2 linked regions of the Microscilla marina ATCC 23134 genome follow. The protein of the gene in region 2 interacts with the protein of the main gene of each other region in a pairwise test. Links are inferred from orthologs where the notes say so. Each region holds a gene or a part of one and is shown on either strand. Other genes may lie near its edges.

Region 1 (3,489 bases), on a different replicon or contig from region 2:
CCTCAAATTACGGGCATAGATTTTCTGAAAACGCTTAGTCATCCTCCCAAGGTGATTTTTACCACTGCTTACCGCGATTATGCCTTGGAAGCGTTTGACCTGGAAGTGGTAGACTACTTGCTCAAGCCCATTGCATTTGATCGTTTTTTGAAAGCAATCAACAAGTACTACCGACAAAGCGAAGGTAGTTTGGCCACGGTAAATAATGAGGAGGGCAACAGTGTCGATGCTTTTATTTATGTAAAAGCAGACCGCAAAGTGCTTAAAGTATACCTCAAAGATATTTTATACATTGAAAGCCTCAAAGATTATGTAAAATTGCATACTGTCCAAAAACTCATTGTTACCAAACAACTCATCAGCCAGTTTGAACAGGCGTTGCCACCAGCCCTATTTGTACGTACGCACCGTTCGTTTATAGTAGCAATGGACAGGATAGAGGCGTTTACTGCCGAAACCATAGAGCTCAACGGGCAAACCCTGCCGATTGGCAGGGTGTATAAAAACGCGGTCATGGGGGCGCTTAACTATAAAGGGTAGTTTATAAGGATGAATGGGCGCTTTGCCTGGCTAATACCCATCATTACCGATTATATAGGGTCTACATCAATGACAATTTGCAGCTTTTTAAATTCTTTGGATAATAAGACTTCTTCGCGTTGTTCTTGAATAAAGTGTTTGACCGCCTTAAGGTCAATTTTTTCACGTTCCAGTTTAATCAAAATTGTTTTGAGGTACTTGTTCCTGATCTTTTCAACCAAAGGGGCTTCAGGACCCAACACCCGGTCGCGCCCTAACTTGGTGGTAAGCTTATCGGCAAGCATTTGGGCTGCCCTTGCACTGGCGCCTTTGTCTATGTGCTTGGTAGTAAGCTTGATCAATCGGGTAAATGGTGGATACTTAAAATACTGTCGGTCTTCTATTTCCTTACGATACATCCCCTCATAGTCTCCGGCAATTATTTTATGCAAAACGTCTTGCTGAGTGTCGGCCGTTTGTATAAGAACCAAACCCGGTTTGTCTTTACGCCCGGCACGTCCGCTTACTTGGGTCATAATCTGAAAAGCCCGCTCGTGCGAGCGAAAATCGGGAAAGTTGATGATACGGTCTGCGTCAAAAATACCTACCAGGCTTACATTGTCAAAGTCAAGCCCCTTGCTCAGCATTTGAGTGCCCACCAAAATTTCTATTTGTTGGTTTTCAAAGTCTTGAATAATTTGCTGGTAACTATTCTTGGCGCGGGTAGTATCCAAATCCATCCTTTGCACCCTTGCCTGCGTAAACATCACCTTGAGTTCATCTTCTATCTTTTCGGTACCATAACCCACGGTTGCTATCTCCATAGAGCCACAAGCGGGACATTTTCGGGGGGGGGCTTCAATATGTCCGCAATAATGGCAACGCAGTTCGTTGCTGTACATGTGGTAAGTAAGGCTTACCGCGCAGTTTTCGCATTTGGGAATGTGGGCACAAGCACGACAACTCATATAAGGGGAATAGCCCCGGCGGTTTTGAAATAAAATAACCTGCTCTTGTACGTGCAAGCGTTCTTTGATAGCCTGTACCAAGGTAGAAGAGAAGCGAATGCTGCGCTTTTTCATTTTTTTTCGCTCTGCCGTCAAATCTACCAACTGAATATCGGGCAGGCGGGCACTGCCATAACGTTCTTTGAGCTGTACCAAACCATAGCGCCCCATTTTGGCATTGTAGAAGCTTTCGGTAGATGGGGTAGCAGAGCCCAACAATACCTTGCAATGTTGTTGGCGGGCAATGACCAGGGTCATATCGCGGGCATGATAACGGGGCGCCGGATCGTATTGTTTGTATGAGCTTTCGTGCTCTTCGTCAACAATAATAAGCCCCAGGTTATCAAAGGGTAAAAATACTGCCGAGCGTACCCCTACTACAAAGTTAAACCTGCCCGATACTACCCCTTGCCACACTTCTACCCGTTCGTTGTCCGAAAACTTGGAGTGGTAAACGCCCATTTGGTTGCCAAAAATACGCTTAAGGCGTGACACAATCTGGGTAGTCAGGGCAATTTCGGGCAGCAAAAACAGCACTTGTGAACCACTCTCAAATACTTTTTGAATCAGGTCTATATAAATCTCCGTTTTACCGCTCCCGGTAACCCCATGCAGCAACACCACATCTTTTTCTTCAAAATTGAGCATAATCTCACCGCTTACCTCTTGCTGGCGCTCCGATAGCTCTATTTTTACGTTAGGGTCAGGGATGTACTCATCAAAACGGGATACTATGATCTCAAACTCTTCAAAAATGCCATTCTTGGTCAAGGTCTTAAGTGCCGAGTTAGACAAGGTCTCGTTTTTGGTAAAAGCAGATTTGGCAAGCCCACCCTCATTGAGCATCCAATCTTTGTATACGGGTACGTGCCGCAGGTAATTTAGCAATACATCTTGTTGCTTGGGCTTTTTTTCCAACGACTTGGAAAGGGTGTCCAAGGTTTGTTTCTCGATGTATTCTTTACACAAGCGTATTTTTTTGAGCTTTTTGGGCTGATAGCGTTCCCTTATTTCTTCAAATACCAGCACTATTTCTTTGGCTACCAGTGATTTAATCAATTGATAAATATTGCGCACCCCCAACACTTCAGAGGCTTCGGTATACGACAATGACTGGGCTTCTTGCAGGGCTTCTATCAGGCGTTGCTCATTGTGGCTAAGGTCGGCATGTACCAGGTCGACATTGGGGTTGAGCTGTATCTTTGACTGGCTGCTTATCTTTAAGCCAGAGGGCAGCGCTACATTGAGTACCTCACCAATATAACACATATAGTACCCCGCCATCCACTGAAACATTTCTATTTGTTGGGGAGTCACCATGGGCACCTCGTCCAGTAGTTCCAGCAAGTACTTTGCTTTGTAGTTGGTAGGTGGGTTTTTGTGAATGTGCGCCACTACTGCAGTCAATACTTTTTTGCTACCAAACTGCACAATTACTCTTGCCCCCACCTGAATAAGGTCGTTCATGGCCAATGGCACCCGATAAGTAAATAACTTGGGGATAGGCACGGGCAAAATCACGTCGACAAAATAAGTAATCACTTCGGTGCTTCCAGTAGTATTAAGTTCAGTCTGCATGCTTTATTTTCTTGGTATAATAGTCGGGAGACCCTACAGGAGCAAGCTTGAAGCTTCAAGCGACAAGTATACACTTTGGGGTTAGGTGTTAATGTATTTTAACCAACGGTTGACTATTTTCTATTTTAATCTTCAAAACAAACACAATTAACAAATATAAAAAAATGAGCATCAATTTTATCGTCTTTGATAAATTAATGCTCATTTAAGTAGCAATTGTTAAAATAAAGTAACAATCATAGGAGAGCTTATTACTTCAGGTAGCATCTGCTTCGGGGTGGATTGCTTGTATTTCTACTCCAATTACCAGTATATCATCTACCTGGCTTTGTCCTTCCATCCATTCATATAGTTTTTTTTGTAACAACTGTTTTTGTTGCTCGAT
Region 2 (3,134 bases):
CTTTAACTGAGGATAAATCACATGAAACCAATAAGGCTCGGCTATTCTGGACGAATCGGGGCGTACTTTGGCATAAGACGACAGCTCGAAGGTATAAGGTGCTTTTTCCTTAAGCTTTACATACTTGTTCTTGGGTAGGTCTATCCGGTTATAGCCTTTGGGTTTGGGGCTGTATTCGCTGGTTTCGCTCCCACAGGCAGCAAGTACCCCCAGCATTGAGGTAAATACAAAAAAAGCAAGTAAAGTACCCTTATTCCAGTTAGTTGTCTGTGTCATCGTTATCTTCGTGTATTTCTACTTTTACAATCTTAATCTTACGCACTCCCATTGCCACTACTGTAAACTCAAACTTATCGTACACAATATTTTCGTTGAGTTTGGGTAAACGGGCAAAGCGCTCCAGTAATAATCCTCCCAACGATTCGCTTTCTCCTTTCACTTCGTCAAAAAAGTTGTTGTTAATCCCCAAAATTTTGCAAAAATCATGAAGCGAGATTTTACTTTCAAACAAATACGAATTTTCATCTATTTTGGTATATAGTTTCTCTCTATCTCCATCAAACTCATCGTTTACCTCCCCTACAATTTCTTCTATTACATCCTCCATAGTTACCAGCCCGGCGGTGCCTCCATACTCGTCTACCACTATAGCCAAGTGTACTCTTTTCTCCTGAAAGTCGCGTAAAAGTTTGTCTATTTTTTTGTTGGGAGGAATAAAATAAGTTTTTCTAAGTAGTTTTGACCATTTGAACGACTCGTTGGCATTAAGGAAAGGCAACAAATCTTTGACATATAGTACACCTTTGATGTTATCAATTGTATCGCTATAAATAGGAATACGAGAATAGCCACACTCTTGTATTTTTTCAAGCAACTCGCTAAAATCAGTATTAATGTCAAAGGCAGTCACCGCCAAACGCGAAGTCATTACTTGTTTGGCAGTGATAGTTCCAAAGTTTACAATACCCTTTAAAATTTCGCGTTGCTTGTGGGTAGTATCTGTCCGGTCTATCACCCCTTCCAGCCCTTTAATATCTACCGGATACCCTCGTTTTTTAATGCGTTTTTCTACTACGTTGCTCATTTGCATCAATACATACGACAAAGGATTAAAAACTTTCATTGCAATGTTGATGAGCTTAACAGTACGCTTTACAAAAAACAAACTTTTTTGGTTGGCATACACCTTGGGCAACAATTCTCCAAAAAACAAAATAGCTACTGTTACAATGACAGTAAGGGTCAAAATTACTACTCCTTGAGGGTTGCGGGTACCTACGAGTTCCCAGGTAAGATAAGTCGCAATGGATATAATGGCTACATTGATGAGGTTATTAAAAATAAGAATCGTAGCAAGAAGGCGTTGTGGTTTTTTCAACAACTGTACAATCAACTGTTCTGAACTGTTTTCACTGTCCTGACAACGGTCTAAGTCTTCAGAAGACAAAGAAAATAAGCCAATCTCAGACCCTGAAATCAATCCGGAAAGTAATAACAAAACAGCTAAAATAATAAAGTTGGCTGTATAAAAAATTAGGTTAGAACTAACCAGGTTCAGTAATATATTTATAAAAAATAAACTTTCAGTTTCAGAGTCCAAGTTACCAGCAGATTAAATTAAAAGGGAAGGTCGTCCGGTTCATCGGCATTAAAAGTCGTATCAGTGGATTCTCGCTTCGTGTTTTGGGGTTGCGCTGCAGGCTGTTGTTGCCCTCCACCTTGGTTTTGGTAAGAGCCACCCTCACCACCACTATCACTTCGAGAGCCCAACATTGTAAGGTTTTGCCCTTGTACATCTAACGAAAAACGGGTTTGACCAGTATTGTCAGTATAGGTTCGGGTAGAGAGCCTACCTTCTACATATACTTGATTGCCTTTTCTCAAATACTTCTCTACCACTTCGGCGTTATTTCCCCAAAAAGACACCCTAAACCAATCTGTTTTTGGTTCTTCCCCAGGCTTGGTATAAGCATTCACAGCAATAGAAAAGTTAGCCACTTTTCTTCCTTCAAAGTCACGAACGGCAGGGTCATCGCCCAAGTGTCCTATTAAGATAATTTTATTGTAACTAGCCATTAATTAATGTTTGGTTTTGTGGCGCAAAATTAAAATACTTTTATAAAAATACTCAAAAAAAATCTTTATTCAAATAGTTGTCAATTAAAACAGGTTTGGGCAGTGCCGCCACCTCATTTACTTCATAAAAACGCAACTTATCAAACATTGGCAAATCTTTTTGTGCTGGCTTTACTTCTATGTGATGAAATTTAGCCTGTATGCGCTGGTGGGTCAAAATATGTTTATAAATCACTGACTCCTTGCCTATTACCATTTTTTTTAGTTGAGCTTGTGGCAAATTTATCACATCCAGCAAATCAATGGCACTTAACAACTTGGGCTGTTCTTCCAGCCAAAAATCATATAGCCCACCCCAAATGTCTTGGCTTCCCCTTTGTTTCATTGCTACAAATGTTTGCCCATTGTTTTTGTAAAAAAACAGGAGGTAATGAAAGTAACGGTGCTTCACCTTTATTTTTTTTATTTTTACAGGCAGCTCCTTTTGTTTGCCCTGGGCATACGCTACGCAATGAGTTTGCAAAGGACAATACATACAGTCAGGCTTTTGGGGAGTACACTGTAATGCCCCAAACTCCATAATTCCCTGGTTGTAAGCATCAGTGTGCTCGTCGGGTAACAAACTTTTAGCAAGGGCTCCAAACTCTTTTGCACCTTTATGGCTGGCTATGTCGGTGTCTATACCAAACACCCTGGCCAATACTCTAAAAACATTGCCATCTACTACAGCTACCTTTTCGTTATAAGCAAATGAGGCAATGGCTGAGGCTGTATAGTCACCCACACCTTTCATTTTTAAGAGTTCCTGATAACTCTCAGGAAACACCCCACCCCTTTCGTGGTGTACAAACTTAGCCGCAGTGTGTAAATTGCGAGCCCGCGAGTAGTAGCCTAAGCCTTGCCAAAGTCTCAGTACATTTTGCTCATCGGCACTTGCCAGATCTTGTACCAGCGGATAAGTCTCTACAAACTTTTGATAATAGGGTAAGCCTTGTTTTACCCTGGTTTGCTGAAGAATAATTTCTGACAACCATATTTTGTAAGGGTCTTTTGTATGA

The links.
Region 1: the proteins of M23134_RS23055 (region 2) and priA interact in binary tests that used the Escherichia coli proteins (3 or more experiments, as listed by UniProt). The link is inferred for Microscilla marina ATCC 23134 from one-to-one orthologs.

What each region holds. Positions count from the first base shown.
Region 1 is NZ_AAWS01000008.1:166,134-169,622, forward strand. What follows is about bases 348-3,472. They hold priA (replication restart helicase PriA), read right to left. Parts: upstream 3,105-3,472; coding sequence 591-3,104; downstream 348-590. Other genes in these bases: M23134_RS09085 (LytR/AlgR family response regulator transcription factor), read left to right, coding at 348-540; M23134_RS09095 (SpoIIE family protein phosphatase), read right to left, coding at 3,361-3,472. Also shown: more of M23134_RS09085, read left to right, coding at 1-347; more of M23134_RS09095, read right to left, coding at 3,473-3,489.
Region 2 is NZ_AAWS01000028.1:85,554-88,687, reverse strand. What follows is about bases 348-3,134. They hold M23134_RS23055 (single-stranded DNA-binding protein), read right to left. Parts: upstream 2,077-3,134; coding sequence 1,618-2,076; downstream 348-1,617. Other genes in these bases: mutY (A/G-specific adenine glycosylase), read right to left, coding at 2,129-3,134; M23134_RS23060 (gliding motility-associated protein GldE), read right to left, coding at 348-1,600. Outside these bases: gliding motility lipoprotein GldD, read right to left, coding at 1-276; more of M23134_RS23060, read right to left, coding at 260-347. UniProt on the Escherichia coli protein: Plays an important role in DNA replication, recombination and repair. Binds to ssDNA and to an array of partner proteins to recruit them to their sites of action during DNA metabolism. Acts as a sliding platform that migrates on DNA via reptation.